DNA from 4 places in the Streptomyces sp. WAC03905 genome. Region 4 is predicted to be linked to each of the others. Evidence: riboswitches for the same ligand, from Rfam matches in the RefSeq annotation. Region 4 holds a riboswitch; each other region holds the start of a gene.
What was found. Region 4 has a riboswitch for cobalamin ahead of metE (5-methyltetrahydropteroyltriglutamate--homocysteine S-methyltransferase). Riboswitches for the same ligand answer to the same signal wherever they lie in the genome.
Positions count from the first base shown of each region.

Region 1: linked by a shared signal. The riboswitch ahead of metE (5-methyltetrahydropteroyltriglutamate--homocysteine S-methyltransferase) and the one ahead of metE (5-methyltetrahydropteroyltriglutamate--homocysteine S-methyltransferase) in region 4 are both predicted to bind cobalamin.
Region 2: linked by a shared signal. The riboswitch ahead of AC2RP6_RS06400 (CoA-acylating methylmalonate-semialdehyde dehydrogenase) and the one ahead of metE (5-methyltetrahydropteroyltriglutamate--homocysteine S-methyltransferase) in region 4 are both predicted to bind cobalamin.
Region 3: linked by a shared signal. The riboswitch ahead of AC2RP6_RS04625 (ABC transporter substrate-binding protein) and the one ahead of metE (5-methyltetrahydropteroyltriglutamate--homocysteine S-methyltransferase) in region 4 are both predicted to bind cobalamin.

Region 1 is NZ_JBXYDZ010000003.1:747,864-755,646, forward strand. It holds gene AC2RP6_RS06355 (glucose 1-dehydrogenase) at 1-517, opposite strand, end outside; gene AC2RP6_RS06360 (cytochrome P450) at 514-1,947, opposite strand; gene metE (5-methyltetrahydropteroyltriglutamate--homocysteine S-methyltransferase) at 2,253-4,577, opposite strand; cobalamin riboswitch at 4,758-4,958, opposite strand; gene AC2RP6_RS06370 (CbtA family protein) at 5,116-5,943, opposite strand; gene AC2RP6_RS06375 (CbtB domain-containing protein) at 5,956-6,183, opposite strand; gene AC2RP6_RS06380 (enoyl-CoA hydratase) at 6,533-7,309, opposite strand; gene mmsB (3-hydroxyisobutyrate dehydrogenase) at 7,306-7,783, opposite strand, start outside.
Region 2 is NZ_JBXYDZ010000003.1:756,558-764,340, forward strand. It holds gene AC2RP6_RS06390 (enoyl-CoA hydratase/isomerase family protein) at 1-599, opposite strand, end outside; gene AC2RP6_RS06395 (acyl-CoA dehydrogenase family protein) at 596-1,750, opposite strand; gene AC2RP6_RS06400 (CoA-acylating methylmalonate-semialdehyde dehydrogenase) at 1,747-3,246, opposite strand; cobalamin riboswitch at 3,439-3,623, opposite strand; gene AC2RP6_RS06405 (short-chain fatty acyl-CoA regulator family protein) at 3,758-5,161, opposite strand; gene aceA (isocitrate lyase) at 5,536-6,822, shown strand; gene aceB (malate synthase A) at 6,936-7,783, shown strand, end outside.
Region 3 is NZ_JBXYDZ010000003.1:377,470-385,252, reverse strand. It holds gene AC2RP6_RS04650 (PfkB family carbohydrate kinase) at 1-731, shown strand, start outside; gene AC2RP6_RS04645 (serpin family protein) at 679-1,953, opposite strand; gene AC2RP6_RS04640 (glycoside hydrolase family 18 protein) at 2,018-3,346, opposite strand; gene AC2RP6_RS04635 (SMI1/KNR4 family protein) at 3,560-4,087, shown strand; gene AC2RP6_RS04630 (GNAT family N-acetyltransferase) at 4,258-4,731, shown strand; cobalamin riboswitch at 4,880-5,016, shown strand; gene AC2RP6_RS04625 (ABC transporter substrate-binding protein) at 5,059-6,054, shown strand; gene AC2RP6_RS04620 (FecCD family ABC transporter permease) at 6,051-7,079, shown strand; gene AC2RP6_RS04615 (ABC transporter ATP-binding protein) at 7,076-7,783, shown strand, end outside.
Region 4 is NZ_JBXYDZ010000003.1:1,092,213-1,099,995, reverse strand. It holds gene AC2RP6_RS07930 (hypothetical protein) at 1-30, shown strand, start outside; gene AC2RP6_RS07925 (hypothetical protein) at 193-693, opposite strand; gene AC2RP6_RS07920 (hypothetical protein) at 980-2,317, opposite strand; partial or broken gene AC2RP6_RS07915 (thioredoxin-disulfide reductase) at 2,450-2,633, opposite strand; gene AC2RP6_RS07910 (hypothetical protein) at 3,754-4,032, opposite strand; gene AC2RP6_RS07905 (5'-nucleotidase) at 4,223-5,167, opposite strand; cobalamin riboswitch at 5,335-5,553, shown strand; gene metE (5-methyltetrahydropteroyltriglutamate--homocysteine S-methyltransferase) at 5,713-7,783, shown strand, end outside.

The DNA of each region.
Region 1 (7,783 bases), 340 kb from region 4:
CCTGCCTGGTCAGGCCCACCAGACCGTGTTTGGCGGCGAAGTAGGCGGACTGCGGCGTCGCGCCGAGCCCTACCAGGCCGGCGATGGACGCGGTGTTGACGATCACGCCGCCCTCCTGCCGGAGCATCTGGCCGATCTCGTGCTTGAGGCAGAGCCACGCGCCGGTGAGGTTGACCCGCAGCACGTGATCCCAGTTCTCCCGGGTCGACTCGTGCAGCGGAGCCGTCGCTCCGTCGACACCTGCGTTGTTGAAGGCGCAGTCGAGTCGCCCGAAGGCCCTGACCGTCGCCCGGACCAGCGCGGCCACCTCTTCCTCGGAAGTGATGTCGGTACGGACGAACATCGCGTCGCCACCGCCCTTCACCACCTCCTCGGCCACTCGCCGGCCGCCCTCGGTGTTGACGTCGGCGAGGACCAGTCGGGCGCCGTGCGCACTGAAGACGCGAGCGGCGGCGGCTCCGATCCCGCCCGCCGCACCCGTGATGAGCACGGCTTTCCCCTCCAGCATCGGCTTCATCGCGGACTCCTCGTGGTCGGGTGCGGCGACTGCGGACGCCGCGCTTCGACCCGCATGCGCAGGTTCCGCGGGTAGAGGCTGGCGCTTCTGGCGGGCGTGACAGGTGGTCCGGGTGCGTGCCGCAACGTCCAGCGCGAAGCGATGTCGGCCACGGTCAGGGTGACCTCGGCGATGGCGAACGCGTCGCCGATGCACTTGCGGCTGCCGCTGCTGAACGGGATGAACGCCTGCCGGTCGGGCCGTGGGCGCGTGGGGAGCCAGCGGTCGGGGTCGAACCGTTCCGGGGCTTCGAACCGGTCGGCGCGGCGGTGGAGGATGTAGGGGCTGTAGACGACGGTGGTACCGCGGGCGATGGGGTGTCCGCCCAGGTGGGTGTCGGCCGTGGCGGTGCGGGTCAAGAGCCAGCCCGGCGGGTAGAGCCGAAGTGTTTCCGTGACGATCCGGCCGGTCAGCCCGAGCCGGGGCAGGTCGGTGTGGCGGGGGCGGCCGCCGCCGAGGACCGTGTCGACTTCGGCGTGCAGCTCGCGTTCGACGTCGGGGTGGGCGGCGATCAGGTGCAGCGCCCAGGCCAGTGCGGAGGCGGTGGTCTCGATGCCGGCCAGCAGGAACATCAGCGTGTTGGCGACGACCTCGGACGCGGAAAGGCCTTCGTCCGCCGTCACGGAGGTGCCTTCGCCGGCCGACACCAGCGCGGCCAGCAGGTCCCCGGCGCGACCGGGATCGGTCCGGCGCCGGGCGAGCAGCGACTCCACGACGGTGTGCAGCCGGGCGTTCGCACGCCGGTAGCGGCGGTTGGCGGGAGTCGGCAGGCGCAGCAGCGGACGCGGGGTCAGCAGGCGCCGGTACACGCTGTCGACGACGGTGGTGACGTCCCGGCGGAGCGCCTCGTGGTCGGCCCGCCCCGGCAGAGCGCTGGAGAACATCGAGGCGAGCAGGACCCTGGTGGTGAGGCCGGTCATCTCGGCGTACACGTCCAGGACCTGCCCCGGCTGCCAGGCCGCGGTCACGTCCGCCGTGTGCTCCGCCATCCGGTCGGCGTAGCCGGGGATGCGCTCATGACGGAACGCCGGCTGGGCCAGCCTCCGCTGGCGCCGGTGCTGGTCGTGCGGGCACAGTCCCAGGCCGTCGCCGATCACCTCCCGCAGCCGCTCGATGAGTTCGCCGCCCTTGTCGAAGGTCTTGTCGTCCATCAGGACGTGGTGCGTCGTGGCCGGATCGCACACCACCACCGCCCGGATCGGCCCCAACCGGATCTCGACGACGTCACCGCACGCGGGGAGCGCGGCGAGGAACGCCAGCGGACTGCGCACCAGCGGGATGACGTGGCCGAGGAGCGGCAGCCGCCCGGGCGCCTGCGGAAGGGGCGGGAGCATCGGGGCTGCGGGGGAAGCGTACGGGTGGTCGGGCGGCGGTTCCGGCGCGGTGCCCAAGGCTCGACCTCCAGGAAGGGCTCACTCGATCGTGATGGCACGCCTCGTCGACGAGGCCCCGCCGGATCCCGAGGGCGGTCGATTCGGAGAAGTGCGTTACGCGTTGGGAATTCCCGAAGAACGCAGAGCTGGTTCGCCCGGACATGGTGGCCAGCGGCCTCCACTCCCGTCAAGACCCTCCCGGCCGCTGGTCCGGCCCGGCGTGGCCGGCCACGTCAAAGCGCCGAAGACACCGAAGACACCCATGGGTTCACGGCCGGTCGCGGGCCGGCGCCCCTGAGGACTCCGGCCCGCGACCGGTGTCGTCAGGACCCGTCGGTCGCGAGTTCCGTGCGGATCTCCCGGGCGGCGGTGACCAGGTTCTCCAGAGAGGCGCGGGTCTCCGTCCAGCCGCGGGTCTTCAGGCCGCAGTCGGGGTTGACCCACAGGCGCTCGGCCGGGATGGCCTTGAGGCCGGTCCGGAGCAGGTCCGCGGCTTCCTCGGCGGAGGGGACGCGCGGGGAGTGGATGTCCCACACGCCCGGGCCGGCCTCGCGGGGGTAGCCGTGGGCGGCGAGTTCGCGCGCCACCTGCATGTGGGATCGGGTGGCCTCCAGGCTGATGACGTCCGCGTCGAGGTCGTCGATGGCCTGGACGATGTCGCCGAACTCGGCGTAGCACATGTGGGTGTGGATCTGGGTGTCCGGACAGACCCCGCTGGTGGTGAGCCGGAAGGACTCCGTGGCCCAGGCCAGGTATGCGGCGTGGTCGGCGGCCCGCAGCGGGAGCGTCTCGCGCAGGGCGGGCTCGTCGACCTGGATCACCGGGGTACCGGCGGCCTCCAGGTCGTTCACCTCGTCGCGCAGCGCGAGCGCGACCTGGCGGGCGGTCTCGCCGAGCGGCTGGTCGTCGCGTACGAAGGACCAGGCGAGCATGGTGACCGGACCGGTCAGCATGCCCTTCACCGGCTTCGAGGTCAGGGACCGGGCGTACGAGGTCCAGCGCACGGTCATCGGTTCGGGGCGGGAGATGTCCCCCGCCAGTACCGGCGGGCGGACGTAGCGGGTGCCGTAGGACTGGACCCAGCCGTGCTGTGTGGCGAGGTACCCGGTGAGCTGCTCGGCGAAGTACTGCACCATGTCGTTGCGCTCGGGCTCGCCGTGCACCAGGACGTCGATGCCGGTCTTCTCCTGGAAGGAGATCACCTCTTCGATCTCGTCCTTGATGCGTGCCTCGTAGCCGGCCGTGTCGATGCGGCCGGCGCGCAGGTCGGCGCGGGCCACGCGCAGCTCGTCGGTCTGCGGGAACGATCCGATGGTGGTCGTGGGCAGCAGCGGCAGGCCCAGGTGTGCCCGCTGGGCGGCGGACCGCTCGGGGTAGGGCTGCGAGCGCCGTCCGTCGGCGTCCGTGATGGCCGCGGCGCGGGCCCGGACCGCGGGGTCGTGGGTGAGGGCCGAACTGGCGCGGGAGGCCAGGTCGGCGCGGTTCGCGGCGAGTTCCGCGGCGATGGCGTCCGTGCCCCGGGCCAGACCGCGGGCCAGGGTGGCGATCTCGGCCGTCTTCTGGCGGGCGAAGGCGAGCCAACGCCGGATCTGCGGGTCGATGTCCCGCTCGGCGGCGGCGTCCAGGGGAACGTGCAGCAGGGAGCACGACGCGGCGACGTCCAGCTGGTCGGCGAGACCGAGGAGGGTACCGAGGGTGGTCAGGGACTTCTGGTGGTCGTTGATCCAGATGTTGCGTCCGTTGACCACACCGGCCACCAGGCGCTTGCCGGGGAGCCCGCCGACGGCGGCGAGGTCGTCCAGGTTCGCCGCGCCGGCCTCGGTGAAGTCGAGGGCCAGGCCCTCTACAGGTGAGGCGGCCAGGACCTGGAGGGCCTGGCCGAGGCGGCCGAAGTAGGAGGCGACCAGCAGCTTGGGCCGGTCGGTCAGCGCGCCGAGGTCGCGGTAGGCGCGGGCGGCGGCGTTCAGATCGGCCGGAGTGCGGTCCTGGACCAGGGCGGGCTCGTCCAGCTGCACCCACTCGGCGCCGGCCGCCCGCAGGGCGGCGAGGACCTCGGCGTACACGGGGAGCAGCCGGTCCAGGAGCGTCAGCGGCTCGAAGTCGGCGGCCACGCCAGGAGCGGGCTTGGCCAGCAGCAGGTAGGTGATCGGGCCGACCAGGACCGGTCGTGCGGTGTGCCCGAGGGCGAGGGCTTCACGGAGTTCCGCGACCTGCTTGGCGGGGTCCGCGGTGAAGACGGTGTCGGGTCCGAGCTCGGGGACGAGGTAGTGGTAGTTGGTGTCGAACCACTTGGTCATCTCCAGCGGTGCCACGTCCTGGGTGCCGCGCGCCATGGCGAAGTAGCCGTCGAGTGCGTCGGCCGCGACCGCGGCCCGGTGGCGGGCGGGGACGGCGCCGACCATGACGCTGGCGTCCAGCACGTGGTCGTAGTACGAGAAGTCACCGGTCGGTACGTCGTGGAGGCCGGCGGCGGCGAGCTGCTGCCAGTTGGAACGGCGCAATGCGGCTGCGGTCTCCCGGAGGGCGTCGGCGGTGACGCGGCCCTTCCAGTAGCCCTCGACGGCCTTCTTCAGTTCGCGGTTCTGGCCCTGGCGGGGGTAGCCGTACACGGTGGCTCGTGCTGCCGCGGCTGCGGGCTTCGCTGTCACGGAACTCTCCTTCGCGAGATGTGTCCAGGAACATCCCGGCGACGGGACGCGGACGCGAAGGGAACGACGGAGCGGGCGGACCACGCCGCGGGGACGATGCCGCAGCTGCCGCTCGCTGTGTACGCCGACCCGCCCACGAGGTCACCGGGATGTCCGCACGCGGAATCGTCCGCACGCGGGCAACGGGCAGGTCTTCGGACTCGCGGGCACGCCTGCCGGTCTCCCGGCGGGCACCTACTGGCCGTCGCTTCCCAGGACCGTTGTCCGGTCCCAGTGCGTATGACGGCGGTCGTTCCCGCTCACCGCTGCGGGGCAGTCCCGGATTCCCACCGGGTTCCCTCTTACGACGCATCCCGCCTGGCGGACGGGGCGAACCAGCTGCACCGGCCACCCTAGGCGGATTTTCCGAAGCGCGAGCAGAACCGTCCACATTGCGGACCACATGATGGACAGAGGGACGTGGGCCGGGCAACGAACAGAGCCCTGCCGCTCCGGATTTCGGGGGCGGCAGGGCTCTGCAGGTGGTGCTGTGCGCGGATCAGCCGAGGGCGGGCACCTGCTGCCGGGCCGTCACTTCCGCGTCCTCGGTCCGCGTGGCGAGGAGTTTCTGGGCGAGGGCGCCGAAGACGATGGCGAACACCGTCCACAGGACGAGTTGGACGGCCAGGGAGGCGATCCGGAACTCCCACAGCAGGGCGGCGGGGAAACCGGGCTGGACGGCGTCGCTGTTGTCCGGCAGGAACACGAACGCCAGGGCGGTGGCGACGACGAAGGCGCCGGCCGCGGTGAGTGTCGCGTTCCAGTTGCCCAGGCGGGGTGCCAGTCGTCGCCCGAGGATGATCGCGCCGACGCCGAGCAGCACGCTCAGCAGGATCATCAGGAAGAACAGGGTGGTGCGTTGTCCGATCGTGTCCGGGTTGCCGACCGCCGGCGGGGTGGCCGGGTACTTGAGGAACGGTACGAGGTAGACGAGGGCGAACGCGCCCGCGCCGGTGAGCGCGGCCGTGGCCCGCGGGCTGAACCCGCCGACGCGGCCGAGGGCGAAGGAGAACGCCAGGGAGGCGATGCCGCCCAGCGCGACCCCGTAGACCAGGACGCCGGTGGCCAGGCCGGCCGTCGACTGGACCGGCCGGCTGACGAGTTCTTCCTCCTCCTCGGCGGCCGCGTCCGGCGCGGCCGCGCCGCCGTGACCGGCGTGACCGGCCGCGGGAGCCGCTTCCCCGGCGGCCGCGGCCTCCTCGACGGCGATGGAACCGCGGACCGGGGGCTCACCGACCACATAGGCGACGGCGAAGGCGAAGAGTCCGGCGATCAGGCCCGCGAGCATGCCGCGGACCAGGAGACCTCTGACAGTGGAGGCGTACATGTGCGCGGCCTCTCAGTGGCAGGGGAAGCCGAGCAGGTGGCGGCCGTCGTGCACCCACTCGTGCACGCCCTCGCCGGCGAACACGGCGGTGGCACCCTGCTCGGCACCGACGAAGTACAGGGCCACGAGCATCAGCAGGCCGACGAAGACCGCCCAGGGCAGTACGGCCTTGACGGGCAGCGGAGCCGACGGGGCGAGGGCGGGGGTGGATACGGCAGCGGAAGCGACGGCCTCGGCCATGATGGAACCTCCTCGGGGAACAACGCGTCCCATACGGTGGTGCAGGACGACGGTCCTCGGGTCTGACTCGCCGCGACGCCCCCCGGGAGGAGCCGCCGCAGCACACAGTGGCGCGACCATGCCGGATTCACACCGGACTTCCGTCTCGCCGTCGTCGCTATGTCTTTATGTCGCGTTGACGCTACCGCGTGGCGGGCCCCCGGCCAAGACCGTGAGTCCCTGATCACAGCGGGTGCCAGGGCGCGCAGTTCGGCCGCCGCACACCCACCGAAAACCCGGCGGCCCTCCCCGTGCCCAGTACCCGGTCCGGGGAAGGCTGGATCTGCCGGCCCCGGACGCGGGGGCGGGCTCAGCTGTGGGTGAAGTGCGGCGGGCGCTTGTCCACGAACGCGGACATGCCCTCCTTCTGGTCGGCTGTCGCGAACACCGCGTGGAACAGGCGGCGTTCGAAGCGGACGCCTTCGGCGAGGGTGGTCTCGAAGGCGCGGTTCACGGCGTCCTTGGCCATCATCGCGACCGGCTTGGACATCTCGGCGACGGTCGTGGCCACCGCGAGGGCCTCGGCGAGCAGTTCGCCGGCCGGCACGATACGGGAAACAAGCCCGGCTCGCTCGGCCTCGGCGGCATCCATGGTTCGCCCGGTGAGGCACAGTTCCATGGCTTTGGCCTTGCCGACGGCGCGGGTCAGGCGCTGGGAGCCGCCGATGCCCGGGATGACGCCGAGCTTGATCTCGGGCTGACCGAACTCGGCGGTGTCGGCGGCGAGCAGGATGTCGCAGAGCATCGCCAGCTCGCAGCCGCCGCCGAGGGCGTATCCGCAGACCGCTGCGAGGGTGGGGGTGCGTACCTGGCTCAGGCGGTCCCAGGCGCTGAACCAGTCCGAGAGGTACATGTCCATGTAGCTCTGCGGACGCATCTCCTTGATGTCGGCTCCCGCGGCGAAGGCCTTGGCGGAGCCGGTGAGGACGATGCAGCCGACGTCCGGGTCCCGGTCCAGCTCTTCCGTGGCGGCCACGACCTCGGTCATGACCTGGAGGTTGAGGGCGTTGAGGGCTTCGGGCCGGTTGAGGGTGAGGACGGCGACGCGGCCCTTGCGTTCCAGGAGGATGGTCTCGTAGGCGGTCATGCGGGGTTTCCGTTCTGCGGTCGGAGGGTGCGGACGATCGCCGAGAAGTCGAGCTCCGCGCCCTCGGCGGCGGCGAACGCCACGTACATTTCGGCGGCCTTGAGGCCCAGCGGCGCTTCCACACCGCCGGAGCGCAGTGCGTTCGCGGCGAGGCCGAGGTCCTTGGCCATCAGTGGGGCGGCGAAGCCGGGGCTGTAGTCGCGGTTGGCGGGGCTGGCCGGGACCGGTCCGGGGACCGGGCAGTTGACGGTGAGGGCCCAGCACTGGCCGGAGGCGGTGGAGGCGACGTCGTAGAGGGCCTGGTGGTCGAGACCGAGGCTCTCGGCGAGGACGAACGCCTCGCTGACTCCGATCATCGAGATCGCGAGGATCATGTTGTTGCAGATCTTCGCGGCCTGCCCGGCACCCGCGGCGCCGCAGTGCACCGCCTTTTTGCCCATGGCGTCGAGCAGCGGTTCGGCCGCGGCGAACTCG
Region 2 (7,783 bases), 340 kb from region 4:
AGCGCGGGCAGCGCCGCCGCCAGGACGAAGTGGTCGGCGAGGCCGCACAGCAGCGCGTCCGCGGCACCGACGGTAGCTCCGGTCAACGCCAGGTGGGTACCGAGTTCTCCGGGGGCGAGCGCGAGGAGGTAGGTGCCGCCGACGTCGGGGACGAAGCCGATGCCGGTCTCGGGCATGGCCACCTTCGACCGTTCTGTGACGATGCGGACACTGCCGTGGGCCGAGACGCCGACCCCGCCCCCCATGACGATGCCGTCCATCAGGGCGACGTACGGCTTGGGGTAGCGGGCGATCAGTGCGTTGAGCCGGTATTCGTCCCGCCAGAAGTCGGCCGAGGCGGTGCCGCCGGAGCGGGCGTCCTCGTGGATCGCCCGGATGTCCCCGCCCGCGCACAGTCCCCGATCGCCGGCGCCCTCGATGACGACCAGCTCGACCGAGGGGTCCTCGGCCCAGGCGGTGAGGGCCTGCTCGACACGGAGCACCATGGGGTGGCTGAGGGCGTTCAGTGCCTTGGGGCGGTTCAGGGTGACGTACGCGGCGTGGCCCTCGGTGCGCAGGAGGACGTGGTCGTCGCGGACTTCAGGGGCTTCGTTGGTCATCGCAGGGTCTCCGTCAGTCCGCGCGCGACGATGACGCGCATGACCTCGTTGGTGCCTTCCAGGATCTGGTGGACCCGCAGGTCGCGGACGATCTTCTCGATGCCGTACTCGCTGAGGTAGCCGTAGCCGCCGTGCAGCTGAAGGGCGGCGTCGGCGACCGCGTACCCGGTGTCGGTGGCGAAGCGTTTGGCCATGGCGCACAGGCGCGGGGCCAGCGGATCCCCGGTGTCGAGGGCTTCGGCGGCCTGCCGGACCAGGGCGCGGGCGGCTGCCAGCTCGGTGGCCATGTCGGCGAGGCGGAATTGCAGGGCCTGGGCGTCCAGCAGGCGGCTGCCGAAGGCCTCGCGGTCGGCCAGGTGGGACAGCGAGCGGTCCAGGGCGCTCTGGGCGCCGCCGAGGGAGCAGGCGGCGATGCCGAGGCGACCGCCGTTGAGGCCGTTCATGGCGATGCGGAAGCCGCCGCCCTCGGCGCCGAGGCGCCGGTCGGCGGGGACGCGGACGCCGTCGAGGATCACCTGGCGGGTGGGTTGCGCGTTCCAGCCCATCTTGCGCTCGTTGGGCCCGAAGGACACCCCCGGGTCCTGGCGCTCGACGACGAAGGCCGAGATCCCGGCCGGGCCGGCGTCACCCGTCCGCGCCATGACCACATAGACGTCCGACGCGCCGGCTCCGGAGATGAACTGCTTCACCCCCGTCAGCACGTAGTGGTCGCCCTGCCGCTCGGCGCGCGTGCGCAGCGCGGCGGCGTCCGACCCGGCGCCCGGTTCGGTCAGGCAGTAACTGCCCAGGGTCGCGGCGGTACAGAGGCCGGGCAGCCAGCGCTCGCGCTGGGAGCGGTCGCCGTAGCGGTCGACCATCCAGGCGACCATGTTGTGGATGGAGAGGTATCCGGCGATGGACGGGCAGCCGGTGGCGAGGGTCTCGAAGACGAGGACGCCGTCGGCGCGGGACAGGCCCGAACCGCCGTTCTCCTCACGGACGTAGACGCCGGCGAGGCCGAGCGCGGCGGCCCGGCGGATGACGTCGACGGGGAAGTGCTTGTCCTGGTCCCAGGCGACGGCGTGCGGGGCGAGCTGCTCCTGGGCGAAGTCGAGGGTGACTTCGGCGAGGGCGAGCTGGTCCTCGGTGAGGGTGGTCGTCACGGCGTTCAGCCCATCGTCGGGATGGTGAAGCTCGCGGCCTCCTTGGCCCCGGAGGGCCAGCGCGAGGTGACGGTCTTGGTGCGGGTGTAGAAGCGGACGGAGTCGGGGCCGTGCTGGTTGAGGTCGCCGAAGCCGGACCGCTTCCAGCCGCCGAAGGTGTGGTAGGCCACGGGGACGGGGATCGGCACGTTGACGCCGACCATGCCGGCGCCCACCCGGCGGGTGAAGTCGCGTGCGGTGTCGCCGTCGCGGGTGAAGATCGCGACGCCGTTGCCGTACGGGTGCTCGGTGGGCAGGCGCAGGGCTTCCTCGTAGTCGGCGGCCCGTACGACGGACAGCACCGGGCCGAAGACCTCCTCGCGGTAGATCCGCATCTGGGGGGTCACGCGGTCGAAGAGGGTGGCTCCGGCGAAGTAGCCGTTCTCGTGTCCGGGCAGGGTGAACCCGCGGCCGTCGACGACGAGTTCGGCGCCCTCGGTGGCTCCGATGCCGACGTAGCGGTTCACCCGGTCCAGGGCGTCGCGGCTGACCAGCGGTCCGAAGTCGGCCCCGGGGTCGTCGGAGCGGCCCACGCGCAGGGTGGCGATCCGCTGCTTCAACCTGGCCACCAGGGCGTTCGCGGTGTCCTCGCCGACGGGGACGGCGACGGCGATGGCCATGCACCGCTCGCCCGCGGAGCCGTAGCCGGCGCCGATGAGGGCCTCCACGGCCTGGTCGAGATCGGCGTCGGGCATGACGATCATGTGGTTCTTGGCGCCGCCGAAGCACTGGGCACGCTTGCCGTGGGCGGCGGCCGTGGCGTAGATGTGCGCGGCGATCGGGGTGGATCCGACGAAGCCGAGGGCCTGTACGCGAGGGTCCTCCAGCAGGGTGTCGACGGCCTCCTTGCCGCCGTTGACCACATTGAGCACACCCGGCGGCAGTCCGGCCTCCAGGAACAGCTCGGCGAGGCGCAGCGGAACCGACGGGTCACGCTCGGAAGGCTTCAGGATGAAGGAATTGCCGCAGGCCAGTGCGGGTGCGGCCTGCCAGAGCGGAATCATGGCAGGGAAGTTGAAGGGGGTGATGCCCGCGACCACGCCCAGCGGCGAGCGCAGTGAGTAGACGTCGATCCCGGTGCCCGCGTTGTCGGTGAACTCGCCCTTCAGCAGGTGCGGGATCCCCGCGGCGAACTCGACCACCTCCAGCCCTCGCTGCAGATCACCGTGGGCGTCGGCGACGGTCTTGCCGTGCTCGGCCGACAACATGCGGGCCAGGTCCTCCCGTTCGCCCTCGACGAGCCGGAGGAAACGCAGCAGGACCCGGGCACGCCGCTGGGGATTCCACTGGCCCCAATCGGCCTGCGCTTCCTCCGCGTTGGCGATCGCCGCCTCGGTGTCGGCGCGACCGGCCAGCGGCACGCGGGCCTGGACGGTTCCGGTGTTCGGGTCGTAGACGTCGGCGAAGAGCCCGGACATGCCGGGGGTGTGCTTTCCGCCGATGAAATGGGTGAGTTCACGGACCATGGATGCCTGCTCTCGTCAGGTTGGATCCGGGGATGGCACGACGGACCGGCGGACGGCACCCGGATGGGGGTGCACCGCTGCGGAAAGCCGTGAGAACTACGAGCGCACGGACGTGGTGCGGGTGCGCTCCGCCGGATCACCAGGGTCGTGGGTACAAACCGGTGCCATGCGTGTCTGCTCCATCCTCGTGGACAACACGGAACATCCGCGGCCGGTATCCTGACTCCCGGATCACCGCGCGCCGCCCGCCTTCCCGACCGACCTCGTCAGTGGCGTGTGAACGGCAGCGCACTCCCCGGTCACAGTGGCGGGACCGTGCCGGTTTTGCACCGGCTTCCCTGCACCGCGGACCTTGTGCCACGAACATATAGTTGGACGTCCTAGTAAGTCCAGACCCACCGCCGCGCGCCCTGAAGTCGGAGCACGCGCATCGTCTGCCGAGCTGCCCGCCGTGCGGGCGGGGGACCCGGTGACCGAGGCGGAGGCGCGCCGGCTGGGCCGGGTCCGGTGCTCACCCGCGGTCGCGGGCGACCGGGTAGGGGATGAAGGTGCTGCTGTTCTCGTCGACCGCGAGAGGGCGGCCGAGGGGCGGAACCGCGCGCTGCGGGCAGTCGAGGCGTTCACAGAGCCGGCAGCCCATCCCGATGGGGGTGGCCGCCGAGGCGTTGTCCAGGTCGAGGCCGTCGGAGTAGACGAGCCGCGGCGCGTGGCGGATCTCGCAGCCGAGGCCGATGGCGAAGGTCTTGCCGGGTTCGCCCCAGCCGCCGCGGTGACGGGTGACGGCGCGGGCGGTCCACAGGTAGCGCTGCCCGTCGGGCATGGCGGCCACCTGGACGTGGATGCGGCCGGGCGCGGCGAAGGCCTCGTACACGTTCCACAGCGGGCAGGTGCCGCCCGCGCGGGAGAAGTGGAATCCGGTGGCGGACTGCCGCTTGGACATGTTCCCGGCGCGGTCGACGCGGACGAAGGAGAAGGGCACCCCGCGCAGCCTGGGGCGTTGGAGGGTGCTGAGGCGGTGGCAGGCGGTCTCGTAGCCGATGCCGAAGTGGTCGGTGAGGCGTTCGATGTCGTAGCGGAACTCCTCGGCCGCGGTGTGGAAGGCACCGTACGGGAGGATCAGTGCGGCCGCGAAGTAGTTCGCGATGCCGATCCGGGCCAGGCCGTGGGCGGGTGAGTCCTGCGGGAAGTCCTCGGCAGCCAGCCGGTCCAGCTCCGCCCCGTACTCCAGCAGGGCGAGCTGGGTGGCCATCCGGAACGCCTGCTGGCCCGGCCGCAGCCGGCCGGACAGGTGCAGGACCCGTGCGTCCGCGTCGAAGTGGTGGAGGCGGTCGGAGTCCGCGGCAAGGCGGAGTCCGTGGTGCTCGGTGAGGCGGCGCGACAGCACCCGGACGACTTCCCCGGGGCGGATGCCGATCTCCCGGGCCAGGGCCTCGGCGGCGAGGTCGGTGTCGTGGAGGTAGTTCTGGCGGCGGTAGAAGAACTCGCGGATCTCCTCGTGCGGCGAACGCGGCGCCGCCGGGCCGCCGTCCCGTCCGTCCGCGGTGTCCGCGAGCCGCTCCGCCAGGAGCTGGCTGCGCCGCCCCAGATCCAGCAGGACGGCGGCCACGGCCGGCATCCGGGTGGCCAGTTCCGCCAGGTCGGAGGGGGAAACCCGGGCCTCGGCGACCTCACTCGCGAGCGCCTCGCGCAGGTCGGCGACGAGGCGGCTTGTATCCCGCTCGGAGAAGAACCCGGGGTCGACTCCGAAGGCCTCGGTCAGCCGGAGCAGCACCGGGACGGTGAGCGGACGGGAGTCGTGCTCCATCTGGTTCAGGTAGCTCGGGGAGATGCCCAGGACCCGGGCGAGCTCCGCCTGGCTCATCCGGCGCTCCTCGCGCAGCCTCCGCAGCCGCGCCCCCGCGTACGTCTTGCTCACCTGGCCTCCTCCGGCCTCGACCGGCTTCAGGTTACGCATGGTGCGGCCGTTCACCCCCTTCGCAACCTTGGCAGAACGGCCGCAGAAGATTCGCAGAAGTTGGCATGCATACCTCATTGATGGCACTGCGTGCCGCTGTCAGAGTCTGTCCTGCGGCCGCCGGACCCCGGCAGTCGAGAGGGACACTCCAGGTACGACGCACGCCCTGACGTCGGCGATCCCGGCAGTCCACGCTCGGCTGACCTGCAACATTGCTCAGTTCCACCCAGGGCCCGGCGGCCGGCACCCCCGATACGCGGCACAGAGTGCCATCAGCTCGCCGCGATGAACGAGCGCGTTGGCAGACCAAACGATTCATGGAGACGGTGACGGTCATGGCAGACACGAACACGACGGCGGCCGCCGAGCAGCTCAAGCAGAAGTGGGCCACGGACCCGCGGTGGGCGGGCATCGAGCGGACCTACACGGCCGAGGACGTGGTGCGGCTCTCGGGCAGCGTCCGCGAGGAGCACACCCTGGCCCGGCGCGGCGCCGAGCGGCTGTGGCGACAGCTCCACGAGCGGGACTACGTCCACGCCCTCGGGGCGCTGACCGGTGGCCAGGCGGTCCAGCAGGTGCGCGCCGGGCTTCAGGCGATCTACCTCTCCGGCTGGCAGGTCGCCGCCGACGCCAACCAGGCCGGGCACACCTACCCCGACCAGAGCCTGTACCCGGTCAACTCGGTCCCGCAGGTGGTGCGCAGGATCAACAACGCGCTGCTGCGAGCCGACCAGATCGCCACCGCCGAGGGCGGCACCGACACGACGGACTGGCTCGCGCCGATCGTCGCGGACGCCGAGGCCGGTTTCGGAGGCCCGCTGAACGCCTTCGAGCTCACCAAGGCGATGATCGCGGCCGGTGCGGCCGGCATCCACTACGAGGACCAGCTCGCCTCCGAGAAGAAGTGCGGCCACCTCGGCGGCAAGGTCCTCGTCCCGACCTCCCAGCACGTCCGCACCCTCAACGCCGCCCGCCTCGCAGCCGACATCGCCGACACCCCGACCCTGATCATCGCCCGTACCGACGCCCTCGCCGCCACCCTCCTGACCAGCGACGTCGACGAGCGCGACGCGGAGTTCTGCACGGGCGAGCGCACCGCCGAGGGCTTCTACCACGTCCGCAACGGCATGGCCCCGGTCATCGCCCGCGGCCTCGCCTACGCCCCGTACGCGGACCTGATCTGGGTGGAGACCGGCACCCCGGACCTGGCGCAGGCCCGCGAGTTCGCCGAGGCGATCCACGCGCGGTACCCGGACCGGATGCTGGCCTACAACTGCTCGCCCTCCTTCAACTGGAAGGCCGCCCTGGACGACGACCAGATCGCCAAGTTCCAGCGCGAGCTCGGGGCCATGGGCTACCGCTTCCAGTTCATCACCCTGGCCGGCTTCCACTCCCTCAACCACGGCATGTTCGACCTGGCCCGCGGCTACGCCGAGCACGGCATGACCGCCTACGTCGACCTCCAGGAGCGCGAGTTCGCCGCCCAGGCCCAGGGGTTCACGGCGGTCAAGCACCAGCGCGAGGTCGGCACCGGCTACTTCGACCTGGTCTCCACCGCGGTCAACCCGGCCTCCTCCACCACCGCGCTCGCCGGCTCCACCGAGGAGGAGCAGTTCCACTAGGAGCCGCTCCTTCCCCCCGTCCGGCCACGCCCGGCCTCCGACCGTCGTCGTCCGAAGGCGCCCGAGGTCTCTGCCTCGGGCGCCGGCTGCCCACCCCCGAGGAGCAGAACCAGATGTCCACGTCCCTGACCGCCGGTGTCCGAGTCCTCGGCACACCGGGTGCACGCCACGACGAGATCCTCACCCCGGCTGCGCTCGCCTTCATCGCCCGCCTCGATGCGGCCTTCGCAGAGCGTCGCCTGGAGATCCTCAAGGAGCGCCGCCGCCGTTCCGGCAACCTGGCCTCGGGGACACCGCTGGACTTCTCCCGCGCCACCTCCGCGGTCCGCGCCGACCCCGACTGGCGGGTGGCGCCGCCCGCGCCCGGACTGACCGACCGCCGGGTGGAGATCACCGGCCCGCCGGACCGCCGGATGGCCGTCAACGCCCTCAACTCCGGTGCCAAGGTCTGGATGGCCGACTTCGAGGACGCCACCGCCCCCAAGTGGAACAACGTCATCGGCGGCCAGCTGACCCTGCTCGACGCCATCGCACGCCGCATCGACTTCACCACGCCCGGGGGCAAGGAGTACCGCCTCGGTACGGACCTCGCCACGATCATGGTCCGCCCGCGCGGCTGGCACCTCCTCGAAGAACACCTCGAGATCGACGGCCGACCCGTCCCCGCCTCCCTGGTCGACTTCGGCCTGTACTTCTTCCACTGCGCGCAGCGCCAGATCGACGCCGGCCACGGCCCGTACTTCTACCTCCCCAAACTGGAGAACCGGTACGAGGCCCGCCTGTGGAACGACGTCTTCGTAATGGCCCAGGACCTCCTGGGGATTTCCCGCGGCACGGTCCGCGCCACCGTCCTGATCGAGACGATCACCGCCGCGTTCGAGATGGAGGAGATCCTCTACGAACTGCGCGAGCACAGCGCCGGGTTGAACGCGGGCCGCTGGGACTACCTGTTCAGCCTCAT
Region 3 (7,783 bases), 710 kb from region 4:
CCCACGTCCGCCGCGCCCCGCACCCCAACGGCGCCTACCTGCTCTGCGCCGACCCCGACGGCGACCGCGAGTTCGTCTACTGGCGCACCCGCAGCGCCGGCTCCACCCTCTCGCCCGGGCACGTCGCATCGTGGCGCGACCTGCTGACCCGCTGCGGGGCGCTCGTCACCAGTGGCATCACCGGCGCCCTGGCGCCGAGCAGCCGCGCCGCCGTACTGGCCGCCGCGCGCCTCGTCCACGGCGCGGGCGGGCACCTCACGTACGACCCCAACTTCCGCCCCCGCCTCACCGGCCGGGCCGAGGCCCGGGAACTGCTCACCCGGATCGCCCCGCTGACCGGACTGCTCAAGACCTCCTGCCCGGCCGACGCGCAGGCCCTCGTCGGCACGACCGACCCGGTGCGGGCCGCCGCCCGGCTGCGGGCGCTCGGCGCCCGCACGGTCGCCGTCACCGCCGGCGCGGACCGGCTCCTGCTCGACGACGGAGGCGGGGCCGCCTACCACCCGGTGCCCGTGAACCCCGCGCCCGTCGACGCTACGGGCGCGGGCGACTGCTTCACGGGCACCACCACCGCACGGCTCGTCCTCGGCGACCGCCTCACGGACGCCGTGGCCCACGGCATCGCCGCCGCCTCGCTCTCGGTGTCCGGCCGCGGCGGCACCGGCCGGGTCCCGGAGTTCAGTGAGACGGCGGCGCTGGCGGCCGCGCTCCGGGGAAGGACGGCGGGGTGAGCGGTCCGCCCGTGCCCCGGAGCTGCTCCACCGGCGGTTCCGGATCGGCCACCCAGCCCGCGGCGAGGACCAGCCGCGAGACCCGGTGGACGGCCAGGAATCCGAACGGCCGGTCGAAGGCGACCCGGGCCCTCCGGGCGCGGTACCCCGGCTGACGGGCGGCGGCGCCCGGTCTGGCGGCGACGGCGGTGACGGCGGCCGCCTCGAATCCCGCGGCGTGGAACCGGGCCGTCGCCGACTGCCGGGCCGAACTGATCGCCAGCGGTCCGGTGCTGATGCCGGGAAAGTGCCCGCGGCCGCTGTCGGTCGCGGTGCGCAGTCCGAACAGCGCCGCGTCCGCCAGCAGGTCGTGCTCCGCGGCCAGGGAGAAGGCGACCGTGGACACCGACAGCACGGGCCGCGGGCCGAACGCGTCCACCGTCCCGATCGCCAGCCCGGGGCCCGGCGTCCCGTCCGGGAGGGCGTCGCCGCGCACGGACGGGAGGTCGCCGGAGACGGCGGCGATGCCGGTCGCCAGTACCTCGGCGGCAGGCGCCGCCGGATCACCGAGGAGCAGGTGGACGTCCATGTCCATGCCCTCGGCGCCGGTGACGGTCAGGGCCGTGACCCGCCCCGCGGGGCCCCGGGTGACCCGCACCGGGTCCAGTGAGGACGTGGTGCGCACCAGCTGCCGTACACCGCGTCCCGCCCAGGGCCCCTCGGACGGGCGGCCGGGGAACTCCCGGAACGGCTCGGCCCACTTCAGCGTCAGCGCGAGCGCGGACGCGAGGACGAGACGGGTGTCGTGCCGGAGGGACACCGGCATGCGCTCGATCAGGCCGCCCGTCCGCTCCGCCGCCCACCCGTCCAGGACCCTCGTGTCCGCCTCCGGCACGCCGGTCAGGGTGCCCCGGGTGCCGGGCGGCAGCTTCGCCGACCAGCCGTCCTCCAGCGGCAGGTCGGCCGCGACCCACAGGCCGGTCGCGGTACTGAGCCCCCGTACGCCGTCCAGCGCACCGAGCAGCTCCCGCGCGGCGCCCGCCGCGTCCCCGGCGGGCGTACCCAGGGCCTGCGCCAGTTCGGTGCGGGCCGGACCGGCGGAGCCGTCCGCGAGGAGCGCGAGCAGCGGCCAGACCCCGGCCGCGGTGAAGACCGTGCCCCCGCCGGTGGCGGCCCGCGCGGCCCAACGTGCGGTGAGGTGGTTGACCGCCCGTACCGTCGAAGGCGTCTGCGTCTGCGTCATGCGGGGAGGGTACGTGGAGGGGCGCCGCCGGGCCGGACGGACGTCCACGGCCCGGCGGCGCCGGTCAGCGGCCGCGCAGGCCCCGGTCGACGGCCGTCATCAGCTCGCCGTCGGCGGTGTCCGCGTCCAGCGACCAGAACATCGCGCCGCCCAGGCCGTGTTCCCGGATGTAGCCGGTCTTGGCGCGCAGCACCTGGGGGTCGTCGTAGGTCCAGAGGGTGGAGCCGTCGAAGAGCCAGGCGTGTCCGTTGCGCCGGTCGCGGTGGACCTGGTACGCGCCGGAGTCCGCCAGCTTCTTCAGCGCCCTGTAGTCCTCGTACCCGGCGGCCCAGGTGGCGGGGGCCGGCCCGGTGGCGGGCTGGCCCATGCCGTCGCCGCCGCCGCTGACGCCGGTCCAGCCCTGCCCGTAGAACGGCATGCCCATCACGAGTTTGTGCGCGGGCGCCCCGCGTCGCTGCCAGGCCTCCACGGTGCCCTGGACGCTGAAGTCGCCCCGGGCGTACAGCGCGGACTGCTGCGCGGTCCTCGGCTCGCCCGAGACGTGGAAGTCGTAGCCCTGGAGGTTGACGAAGTCCAGGTCGCGCATGATGCGGCGGACGTCGAAGCCCGCGTCGATCTTGGCGGGGGCGGTCGGGACGAAGGCCGTCAGCTCGTACTTCGTGCCCCGCTTCTGGCTGCGCGCGTACGCGTCGAGCTGGCTGCGGAACTCCTTGACCAGTTCGGTGAAGTTGCGCTTGTCCTCGGGGCGGTAGGTGGTGTCGGTGTCGCCCGCGGAACCGGGCCACTCCCAGTCGAGGTCGATCCCGTCGAAGACGCCGGCGGCGGCTCCGGCCCCGCCCCGGGTCCCGTCCTGGGGGAGGTTGCCCTTGATGTACAGGTCGATGCAGGACGCGACGAATGCCTTGCGGGAGGCAGGGGTGAGCGCGGCGTCGGAGAAGTGCGTGGACCAGCTCCAGCCGCCCAGCGAGATCAGCACCTTGAGGCCGGGGTGCTTCGCCTTGAGCTCGCGCAGCTGGTTGAAGTTGCCGGCGAGGGGCTGGTCCCAGGTGTCGGCGACCCCGTCGACGGAGTTCGCGGCGTCGAGCGGACGGGCGTAGTCGGCCCAGGCGTCGGCCTCGCCGGGCACGTTCCCGGTGAAGCACTTGCCGTCCGCGCTGACGTTGCCGAAGGCGTAGTTGATGTGGGTGAGTCTGCCGGCGGAGCCGTTCGCGTCGAGGTCCTGGACCTGGAAGTCCCTTCCGTAGACGCCCCATTGGGTGAAGTAGCCGACCTTCTTGTACGAGCGGCCGGCTCCTCCGTGGGCGGACGCGTCCCCGTCGGCGGGGGCGAAAGCGGTCAGGAGGGAGAGGGAACAGGCGGCTACGGCCAGTCTGCCGAGCATGCTGCGGCGCATGGGCTTCCTTTGCGGATGCGAGGAGTGGGCGTGAGCGCGTGCGGCGGTGCATGCCGGAAACTATTGGTCTGGACCAGAGCGGTCAAGGGGGTGGCCGAAACCGGTCGCTCCCGAGCGGCGAGGGGGCCCGATGCCCTCGGGGACCGCCCGCGGCGGCTTCCTCCCGACCCCCTTGATCGAACTGCGGCCGCAGCGCCTCGGTAGTGTGTGCGAGTGACGCTCACCGACGACCGACAGTTCCCCGCCGCGCTCGCGGCCGCCATGGCGGCGCCTTTCGACTACGCGGAGGGCGACGGCGTCGACTTCGAGCCCTTCGAGGCCTTCCTGTCCGCCGAGGACACCACGGACTGGTTCCGGGCCTGGACCGGCAACAACGAGCTGGACGGCGGCGTCTTCCGCGTCTTCGGCCAGGACGGCACGGGCGGGTACGCGGCGTTCTGGCTCGTCCGGCCGGGGCTGGCGGTGGCGGACCAGCCGGTGGTGTTCCTCGGGTCCGAGGGGGAGACGGCCGTCGTGTCCCGCGATCTGGGCGACTTCCTGTGGCTGCTGGCCGACGGCTGCGGACCGTACGAGGCGGCCGCGCCGTACGGCGCCGCCTGGACCTCGCGCCCGGACGAGGCGCTGACGGCCGTGGCCGAGCGGTTCGCTCCCGACGCGCGCCGCACGGCGGGCGCCGTGATCGAGCTGGCGGCCGAGGAGTTCCCCGATTTCGACGACACCATCCTGGAGCTCTGCCGCTGACGCCGCGGGGCGGCCAATTCGCTGGAACCCCGGCGCGCTTGCGCACCTGGACCGAGTGAGGCCCGGTCCTGCCGTCCGACCGGGAAGCCCCGCACGCCGGCCGGCCGGCGTGCGTGCCTAAAGTTCGTGCTGTATGCAGCCAGTTGGGGAGCCCCAGGAGGACACCGACCATGCAGCCCCGTACGGCGACCGCCGCCGACATACCCGAACTGATCCGGCTCAGGGCCGCCGCGCTCGACGCCCTCGGCGTCGACCCCGGACCGGCCGACGCGCCGTGGCGGGCCATCGCCCGCGGCTGGTTCGCCGAACGGGTCGCGGGGGACCGGTCCGACTGCACCTGTCTGGTCGTCGGCGGCGGGCCCGGTGAGCCGCTGCTGGCCGCGGGCATGGCCTGGGTGACGTACCACCTGCCCGGGCCGCGGTGGCCGGACGGGCGGCGCGGCTACATCGACGGCATGGTCACGGAGGCGGCGGCCCGCGGGCAGGGCCATGCGGGACGGATCGTCGCCGGGCTGGTCGAGTGGCTGAACGGACTCGGCGTCCACTACGTCCAACTGCACGCCAGCTCCGCGGGCGAGCCCGTGTACCGTGCCGCGGGCTTCGTCCCCGCCCGGTACCCCGGGATGGACCTGATCACGACGTAGGTCGTGCCCGCCGGCCGCGCGGCCCGTCGGGCATCACCGGCGTCCCGGGCCGGTCGTTCCGGCGGTGGGCCGAGGAGGACGCGCACCTGGTCCGCTGAAGCCACGGGGACCCCCGCCGAATCCGGCCCCCACCCCACCCCACGTGGGCGTTCTGGCAGACTGGGCGCGTAACCAGGCGGTGCAGGACAGGAAACCGGTGCGATTCCGGTGCGGTCCCGCCACTGTGACCGGTCTCCCCACGCGGGAGACCGGGAGTCAGACACTGACGCACCGCCCCTGCTCCTTCACGTCGACCAGGGGACGCGGATCCCCCGGAGAGGCCCCGCCATGTCGCGTTCCCGCGCCGCCCTGCGCGCGTTCACCCCCCTCGCGCTCCTCATATCCCTGACCGGCTGCGCCGGTTCACCCGGGGCCGGCCCGGACAGTGCCACCGGCGACCCCGCCGCCGCGCCCGGTTTCCCGTACACCGTCACCAACTGCGGTGTGAGCAGCACCTACCAGGCTCCGCCGCGGCGCGCCGTCACCATGAACCAGCACTCCACCGAACTGCTGCTCGCCCTCGGCCTGGGGGACCGCATCACCGGCACCGCCTACCTCGACGACGCCGTACTGCCCGCCTACCGGCCCGCCTACGACAAGATCAAGGTGCTGGCCGAGGAATACCCCTCCAAGGAGGTCCTCCTCGGAGCCGACCCCGACTTCGTCTACGGCGGCTACGCCAGCGCCTTCGACAAGGCACAGGGCCGCGACCGCGAGGGACTCGCCCGCACCGGCATCAACTCCCGCCTCAACGTGGAGTACTGCACCGAAGGGGCCGTCGGCCTCGACCAGCTCCGGACCGAGATCACCGAGGTCGCCCGGACCTTCGGCGTGCCCGACCGCGGAACGGAGCTCATCGCGGACGAGCAGCGCCGCATCGACGCCGTGACCGCACGGGTCAAGGACCGCCCCCGGCCGACCGTCTTCGCCTACGACTCCGGCGAGGCATCCGCCTCCACCTCCGGCGGCAACGGCATAGGCAACGAGATCATCTCCCTGTCCGGCGGCACGAACGTCTTCGCCGACCTCAAAGACACCTTCGGCGACGTCGCCTGGGAGAAGGTCATCGAGCGCAAGCCCGAGGTCGTCCTCATCTACGACTACGGCGGCACCACCGTCGAGGCCAAGAAGCAGCGACTCCTGAACGACCCGGCCCTCGCCGAGGTGCCCGCCGTCAAGAACCGGCGGTTCGTCGTGCTGCCGCTCTCCTCCGTCGTCCTCGGCGTCCGGGTGGCGGACGCCGTGGAGGCGCTGGGCGGCCAGCTCCACCCGAACGCCGCGTGAGGCAGCGCACCGGGGCGGTCCTCGCGGTACTCACCGCCGCGCTCGCCGCGTCGGCCCTCGCCGGCCTGGCGCTGGGCCCCGTACGGATCGCCCCCGACCGGGTGCTCGACATCGTCCTCGGCGGTCTCGCCGGGGACCGGCCCACCGGAGCCTTCGCCTCCATCGTGTGGGACGTGCGCATGCCGCGGATCCTGCTCGGCGCCGTCGTAGGAGCGGGGCTCGCCGTGGCGGGCACCGTGCTCCAGGCCCTCGTACGCAACCAGCTCGCGGACCCCTTCCTGCTCGGGGCCTCCTCCGGCGCCTCCGCCGGAGCCGTCCTCGTGATCGTCTTCGGCTCGGCCGCCGCCGGATTCGGCATGGGCGTACCGCTGGCCGCGTTCGCCGGCTCCATGGCAGCGCTCGTCGCCGTCTACGCCATGGCACGGCGCGGCGGCACCATGACCACCGGCCGGCTGATCCTGGCCGGCGTGGCCGTCCAGTACATCCTGTCCGCCCTCACCAGCCTCGTCCTCGTCCTCGCCGCGCACCCCGACCAGATCCGCTCCGTGCTCTTCTGGACCCTCGGCGGACTCGGCGGGGCGCGCTGGGAGGAACTGGCCCTGCCCGCCGCAGCGCTGATCGTCGGAGGGGCACTGCTCCTCACCCTCGCCCGGCCGCTCGACCTGCTCCTCGCCGGGGAGGAGGGCGCGCACACCCTGGGCCTGGACACCGGACGCTTCCGCGCCGCGGTGTTCGTCCTGACCTCACTGGTCATCGGCGTGCTCGTCGCCTGCAGCGGGGCGATCGGCTTCGTCGGGCTGATGGTCCCGCACGCCGCCAGGATGGCCGTGGGCGCCGGCCACCGGGCACTGCTGCCGGTCGCCGCGCTCGGCGGTGCGGTGTTCCTGGTCCTGGCCGACCTGGTCGCCCGTACCGCCGCCGCCCCCGAGGAGATACCGGTGGGCGTGGTCACCGCCCTCGTCGGCGGGCCCTGCTTCCTCTGGATGCTGCGCCGCTCCACCCGCACCGAAGGAGTGACCGGATGACCGCGACGACCGAACCGTCCGGGTCGACCGGGCCGATCGCGCCGCCCGCGACGGCCGGCGCCTCCCGGCCGGTGGGACTCGCCGTCGAAGGCCTGAGCCACGAGACCGACGGACACACCCTCCTCCACGGGATCGACCTCACCGCCCGGCCCGGCGAGACGGTGGGGGTGGTCGGCCCCAACGGCAGCGGCAAGACCACCCTGCTGCGCTGCGTCTACGGCACCCTGCGGGCGACCGCCGGCCGGGTGCTGCTGGACGGCGCGGACGCGGACGCGCTCACCGTCAAGGAACGGGCGCGGCGCGTTGCGGTGGTGCCGCAGGACGCCACCGGCACCTTCGGGCTGACCGTCCGAGAGGTCGTCGCCATGGGGCGCAGCCCGCACAAGCGCTTCTGGCAGCAGGACGGTCCGGACGACGTACGGCGCGTCACGGGAGCCCTGGAGACCGTGGGCGCCGGCCCCTTCGCGGACCGCCGCTTCGACGAACTGTCCGGCGGCGAACGGCAACGCGTCCTGGTGGCCCGCGCCCTCGTCCAGGACCCGGGGCTGCTCGCCCTCGACGAGCCGACCAACCATCTGGACATCCGCTACCAGCTGGAGGTCCTCGGCCTGGTCCGGGCACTGCCCGCGACCAGCCTGCTCGTCCTGCACGACCTCAACCTCGCCGCCGCCTTCTGCGACCGGCTGTACGTCCTGTCGGGCGGC
Region 4 (7,783 bases):
CCTGCTGCGCTACCGCCGAGTACGACGTGACCACGTGCACCTACCTCAAGCGCGTCCGCCCACGACTTCTCCACCCGCCTCGTCGGAGGTGTCTGCGGAGGCGTCGGCGCCCTCGCACCCGCTTGCAGCCTCCGAGTGCTGCTTGGTATGAGTGCCGCTGTACCGAGCAGCGGGTCTGGCGCGGCGCTGGGCTCAGGCGGCGTCGCTTGCGACGGACGGATGCCTTCGCGGGCCGAACGCGGTGTTGAAGGCGCGGCAGTGCGTCGTAGGTACGAGCAAGTACGGCGCGCCCGAGCCGGTTCGGACCGAGCGGGGGCCGGTCTGTCCCGCTGTGAGGGCGTCGTACGGGGTGAGGACGTCGAGGTTGTCGAACACGTAGTAGAGGGGCAGCCTGGTCCACGCGACGAGCTGGAGGTGCGCGTCGACCGCTGCGCTCTCGATCGCGTGACGGTGCGTCGCCCGACTGGTCATGCTGCTCTTGCAGTCGATCATGGCGACATGGCCCTCTTTAGCGGCAAGGAGGTCGGGCGTCCACCGAAGGGAGCTGTCGGTCTTTCGGAGCGCGGCTTGAACGGGCTGGGTGAGGACTCCCTGCCCCCACGGGTTGACCGCCCATCCGCGCGCGGTCAGTTCCTTGGCGATGCGCTGCTCGTGGGCGTCCCCCACGGCTTTCCTCTGCTGAAAGCTCGGCATGACGTGAAGTCTTGCGCAGTACGGTCCCGTCAAAACGAGAGGCAGACGCAGACCGGCCAGGCGGAACGCCGCAGAAGCCGTCTCACTGCGTCCGGCTGTGTCCGCCTGCGTCCGGCTGTGTCTCACTGCGTCCGGACAACAATGGCCGGAAGTCATCCACGTCTGGCCCTCTTCGCCCACAGAGCTCGGCGCCCGGCAGGGCCCGGTGGCCCGTGTATCCACGCGTTGACCGTTCAAGGGCATCGGGGAGCTGTCTGGCTCCCCGAAGCCCTGACAGGAGTGGTGATCAGCGAAGGCGGAGGCGGCGCAGGGCCATGACGGTGCCATCGGGGTGGATGGAGACGGGGCCGCGCCACTTGGCGTCCCAGGGGTCGGAGGGCCAGGAGTCGCGGAGGGCGTGGGTCTCGTGGCGGTACTGGTCGACCCTGCCGTCCCGGAGGTGGGCGAAGAGGTCTTCCGCCAGGCCGGAGAAGGCCTCCACCCGGACGCCGTTGAGGCGGAAGACGTGGTCGGTGCCTACGAACTTCCTGCCGTGGATGGTGTGGGTGACGTCTTGGACGATGCCGGTGCCGGCGTGGGTGAAGGTCTCGAAGTGGCCTTTGCCCTGGCGCTTGGTGAGGTACCGGGCGGTGGGTTCGCCGCCTCCGGTGAAGGCCATCAGGCCGGCGGCATCCGCCTGGGCGAGGACCCGGCCGAACCAGCCGCACTCCTCGGGACGTACGTGGTAGCCGATCGGTGGTTCCTCGTTCGGTTCCGTTGGGGCGTCGATGCCGGGGCGGATGCTGCGGTCCTCGACGGGAGGGTCGAGATGGAGGTCCTTCGCATCTGCCAGGGTGCCGTCGCCGGGGGCGTGGAGCAGGTAGAGCGTGATGGTCTCGCTCTTCTTGGGGAGCGTGGTGCCGAAGACGAAGGCCGGCGTTTCGTTGTACGCGCCGATGTGGATGCCTTCCACGTCGGCGGAGGCGGTGGCCAGTTGCTTGTGGACCTGGGTGGCGTTGCCGTGAGTGCCCTTGCAGGTGACCGGGATGACCCGGGACGGCTCGCCCGGCTTCCACACCTCCAGGAAGAAGCCCGGCCGGCGCGGGGCACTGCTGCGTCCCGCCTCCCTGCCGGTCAGCTCCCAGCCGGCCCGCATGGCTAACTCGGCGTCGATGACCGAGACCGAGTGATCCGGGTACTGAGCGGCGAGTACGCGCCGGGCGAGGGCCAGGGCGAAACCGATGCCGAGCTCGCCCGACTGTGTGGCCGCGTAGTGGCGCCTGGGGTTACGGCCCTCGGTGGACAGCGCCATGTAGCGACCGTCGTTGCCCGTGAGGGCCTGGCAGTACTTCAGGCTGGCCCAGTGCTCGGCAAGCCCTCGCCCCGCGCCTTGGCGGGCGAGGACGTTGGCCCGGCCCAGAGCGTGGAGTACGTCCCAGGGAGTCAGTTGGAGCGACAGACCGAGTGGCTTCAAAGGGAGTGGACGAAGCTCTGGTTTGCGGCGCAGAGGGGCCTGGTTCTTCTCCCGCTTGGCCTTGTCGTCCGCGGTCGCAGCCTTGGCAACGCTGCCCGCGAGGTCCGATGTCGAGTGAACGGCCACGTTCCACGGCTGCGCGAGATCCCTCAGCACGTCTGCTCGCTTCAAGCTGCTTCCCCCTACGTTCGTACGGGTGTTACAGGCCGACGTCGCAAATTACGTGGGGGAGCAGGGGCGCATGAAGGGCGTAAGCGCGCACATCGTCAGCGCCGACCCCACCCTGGCACGAGGGCCAGCCAGTCAGGCGTTGACCTGCGCCATGCCAGCGTCCGTGCTGCTGTCGCTCATGGCGTCGAGGCAGCGCTCGGCGTCCAGGACCGCTGAGCAGCCCGAACCGGCTGCGGTGATGGCTGGGCCGGTGGGTGTGGTCGACGACGTCGCCGGCGGCGAAGACGCCAGGGACGTTCGTACGGGTTGAGGGGGAGGCAGGCACAGGGACCGGTCCTGCAGGCCCTGGCGGTCGGCAGCTGGGGGATCGGCACGACTGAGTGACGTGCCGTCAGATAAGTCAGCATCTGGTCAGCATCAGTCCCCCACGTTCCGGAGAGTCTGGCCGACGCGAAGCCCGGTCCGGCAGCGTCACGACGGCCTGATGCCCACGGCAGTGCAGGCCAGAAGCCTTCTCATCCGAGGCAGTGGATTTTCCTCTAGATCTCCGACCCGACGCCTCCCGGTGTACAGTGCAGACCGCCCTTGACCTGCAGAAAGCGGGCAGGGAGCCGTCTTCTAGGAGCTCAAATTGCTGCGCACCATGATCAAGTCCTACATCTGACATCTGGACGTTTCCGCAGGTCAGCGGCGTGATGACGAGCTCTTGGTCAGCAAATGGTCAGCATCAGCCCCTGGGGCTGACCACGGAGGCACACCCGGCGGCGGTCGCGCATGTTGCTGGCGCATGGCGTGCCGATGCGTCGTGACCACGGACTTTGTCGCGTGGAACCCGACGTCGTTGGGGTCGCGCCCGGCCGTCCTTGCCGGTGACACGGGTGCAGTCATCCACCGGACGGCGAAGCGGCGACAGCCTCGTCTCCTTCGTTCAAGCGAAGCGATCGCTATTCCGGCAGCGGTTCGACCTCAGAGTTTCTAGCGTCGGCAGCAGTGTTTCGCTGTGCGAGAGGACTCGAACGTGACCGACCCTGCCGCAGGTGTGCGACCGCCGCCGAAGCGCGCCGGCTTCCCGGCCGGGCAAAGCGGCGCACGGCCGTCCTGCGCGAGTACGAGGAATTCAATTCCGAGCGACGCAGGGGGATTCCTCCCGTGCTGTGGCCGTTCTTCGCGCCGGACCCGGACCGGTACTACCGATGGCGGGTCCAGCTGGATTGCGCTTGCAACAAGGAGCTGATTTCGCCGGACGACCGCACCCCGCCGAGCGAGAGGCAGTGGCGCGGCCTTGGGGACGGTGAAGCATTGCCGCAGGGACAGGTGTACTGCCGGCACGATGATTCCGTCGATGCCCCCTACCGCGACATCATTGAGTGGGGAGCCCGACGGGAGGTGAGGCCAGCACGCCAGCCCGGCGGGCCGCCGCATTTCGGGCCTGAATCTCACGCGGATTGCTCCCCGCCACCGTGGTGCCGGTCTTCGGCGGCGCTGCGCATGTGGGCGGCGACGACCTTGCCAAGCCGCCGGTACACCGACATCGGCTCGATGAAGCCCCGCTCCTCGCACACCTCCGCGCACGAGAGCCCGCGAAGAGGCACGGGCAACCGTCGGTCGCTGAGGAGTTGTTCGAGCAGGACGGCCCCGCCGGCCACTCCGAGGTCATGCTTCGTGAGATCCAGTGGCTGGCCGAAGCCTGCGAGCCCTACGTACCGGTTGGGCATGCTGGCCTCCGCTCTTCACGCGACCACGCAGGGTCGCTGCTCTGATCCGGCCCATTCCCCCGGTGCAATGCGATGGTCCGAACTCCGATCGTGACAGGAACCACTGACAGCCACGCCGCCCGGACGCGAGGCAGGCTTTGCCTGAGCTGGCTCGACCCGCCGTCAGCAGCCGGCTGCAACAGCCCGCGTTTCATGCCGGCCCCGACGGATGAGCGTTGACGACTCCGAACGGCACGTGGACGCTCGGGGTGGCCGGTGCCGTGCCGTTCAGGTGGGAGACCTGGTCGTCGAAGAAGATGTGCGGGTCGAGGGCGCTCATCACGGCGGCCTTGTCGATGCCGCCGAGGAAGAAGGCGTCGTTGACGCGCAGGCCCCACTGCTTCAGGCTCCGCACGGCACGTTCGTGTGCGGGGGCGTCCCGGGCGGTGACCAGGGACACCCGGAGACGGGGCTGGTAGGCGGGATCCTTGTGGCGCTCCTCCTCTTCGCGACGCTGGATGCGGTTGATGCCGGCAAGGAATTCTTTCAAGGGTCCGGGGTCGTGAGGGGTGGTCACATTGAGGACCTCGTACGCGCGGAACCCCTCGATGCCGACCGTGCGGAAGACCTGCTCGGAGGAATCCCCGGCCAGTACGCCGTCGAAGTCGAAGGCGATGCGGAGTTCCTGGTCGGCTTCGTCATCGACCCGCTCCGTCGCGAGTACGTGTCCCGCCGGCATTCCGTCGGTCACCGCTTCCCGAACATCGGATCCGTTGGCCGAGAGGAACAAGGACATGTTCAAGGCGGGCATGAAGCGGTGTGACGGCCGGCCCTGCTGGAAGACGGCCCGACTGATGTGCAGGCCGTGCGCCGCGATGGAGCGCATGACGCGGAGTCCGGTATCCGGGTCGTTGCGCGACAGGATGATGACCTCGACCAGTGGATCGGAGGGATCCGCGAGGTCGTTGAGCGACAGCAGGCGCCGGACGAAGGGGAAGGCCACTCCCTTGGTCAGGATGTCGTCCACATGGTCTTCTTGGTAGGACCGGTACGCGTCCTCGCCCTGTTCCCGGAAGACCGTGTCGCAGTCGGTGAGGTCGAAGAGGGCGCTCGAGGCGATCCCGATGACGAGGCGGTCGGACAGGTCGTACTTCATCTCGCCCCCTGCTGGCACACGTGCAACATTGAGAGGGTTATCGCCTGTTTGAATATGCCGAAAACATGTGCGATCTCTGCTCGGTGACCAGCTGCGCTCCGGGCGGCTGTGTCTCGTTCGCTCGTCCGAATAATGGACGGCGGTCGTCGCCCAGCGGGCGCACGGCCTAGGCTGGCCGGGCAGCTGGTTCGCCCCGTCCGCCAGGCGGGATGCGTCGTAAGAGGGAACCCGGTGGGAATCCGGGACTGCCCCGCAGCGGTGAGCGGGAACGACCGCCGTCATACGCACTGGGACCGTGAGGTCCTGGGAAGCGACGGCCAGTAGGTGCCGGCCCAGTGGCCTGCGTGCCCGCGAGTCCGAAGACCTGCCCGTTGCCCGCACGCGGACGATTCCGTGTGCGGACATCCCGGTGACCTCGTGGGCGGGTCGGCGTACAGAGCGAGAACGGCCGGCCGTAGGGGTCGGGGCCGTCCGCTTCCGGTACCCCTTCGTGCCTGACGTGTCCCATCGGGATCTCAGGGATTCATCTCGCGAAGGAGATCTCCGTGACCACCCAGTCTGCAGCAGCGGCAGCAGGTGCCACCGTCCACGGCTACCCCCGTCAGGGCGGGAACCGTGAACTGAAGAAGGCGATCGAGGGCTACTGGAAGGGCCGCGTCACCGCCGACGCCCTCCACGCCACCGCTGCCGGCCTGCGCCGTACCGCCTGGCAGCAACTCGCCGCGGCCGGCCTCACCGAAGTACCCACCGGGGACTTCTCGTACTACGACCACGTCCTGGACACCACCGTCATGGTCGGCGCGGTCCCCGCACGCCACCGGGCCGCGGTCGCCGCCGACCCACTGGACGGCTACTTCGCGATGGCCCGGGGCACACAGGACGTGCCGCCGCTGGAGATGACCAAGTGGTTCGACACCAACTACCACTACCTGGTCCCCGAGCTGGGGCCGGACACCGTCTTCACCGCCGACCCCGCGAAGCAGGTCGCCGAGCTCGGAGAGGCCCTCGCCCTCGGTCACACCGCCCGTCCCGTCCTGGTCGGTCCTGTCACCTACCTGCTGCTGGCCAAGCCTGCACCCGGCGTGGCGGCGGACTTCCAGCCGTTGACCCTGCTCGACCGGCTCCTGCCCGTATATGCCCAGGTCCTGGCAGCCCTGCGTGCCGCCGGCGCCGAGTGGGTGCAGCTGGACGAGCCCGCCCTGGTGCAGGACCGCACCCCGGCCGATCTCAACGCGGCCGCCCGCGCCTACCGTGACCTGGGCGCACTCACCGACCGGCCCAAGCTGCTCGTCGCCTCCTACTTCGACCGGCTCGGGGAGGCCCTGCCCGTCCTGGCGAAGGCGCCCGTCGAAGGCCTCGCCCTCGACTTCACCGGCCCGGCCGCCGCTCAGCTCGACGACCTCGCGGCCGTGGGCGGACTGCCCGGCAAGCGCCTGGTCGCCGGGGTCGTGGACGGCCGCAACATCTGGGTCAACGACCTGGAGAGGTCCCTGACCACCCTCGGGACCCTGCTCGGCCTGGCCGACAGGGTGGACGTGGCAGCCTCGTGCTCCCTGCTGCACGTCCCGCTCGACGCCGCCGCGGAACGGGACGTCGACCCGCAGATCGTGCGCTGGCTCGCCTTCGCCCGGCAGAAGGCCGCCGAGATCGCGACCCTCGCGAAGGGCCTCAGGTCCGGCACCGCGGCGGTGGCCGGTGAGCTCTCCGCCAACCGGGCCGCCCTCGCCTCCCGGACAGCCTCCCCCATCACGCACGACCCGGCCGTCCGCGCCCGTACCGCGGCCGTCACCGACGCCGACGGCCGCCGCGCCCAGCCCTACGGCGAGCGCGCCGCCGCCCAGCGGGCCCATCTGGGTCTGCCCCTGCTGCCGACCACCACGATCGGTTCGTTCCCGCAGACCGACGAACTGCGCGCGGCCCGTGCCGACCTGCGGGCCGGACGGATCGACCCGGCCGGGTACGAGGCCCGCATCAAGGGCGAGATCGAGGAGGTGATCTCCTTCCAGGAGAAGACCGGTCTGGACGTCCTGGTGCACGGCGAGCCCGAACGCAACGACATGGTCCAGTACTTCGCGGAGCAGCTGACCGGCTACCTCGCCACGCAGCACGGTTGGGTCCAGTCCTACGGCACCCGCTACGTCCGCCCGCCGGTGCTGGCCGGGGACGTCTCCCGGCCCGATCCGATGACCGTCCGCTGGACCTCGTACGCGCAGTCCCTGACGGCCAAGCCGGTCAAGGGCATGCTGACCGGGCCGGTCACCATGCTCGCCTGGTCCTTCGTGCGGGACGACCAGCCGCTGGGCGACACCGCCCGCCAGGTCGCGCTCGCCCTGCGGGACGAGGTGAACGACCTGGAGGCGGCCGGGACGTCGGTGATCCAGGTCGACGAGCCGGCTCTCCGTGAGACCCTGCCGCTGCGCGCCGCCGGCCACGCCGACTACCTGGCCTGGGCCACCGAGGCGTTCCGCCTGACGACCTCCGGGGTCCGGCCGGATACCCAGATCCACACCCACATGTGCTACGCCGAGTTCGGCGACATCGTGCAGGCCATCGACGACCTCGACGCGGACGTCATCAGCCTGGAGGCCGCCCGCTCGCACATGCAGGTCGCTCGGG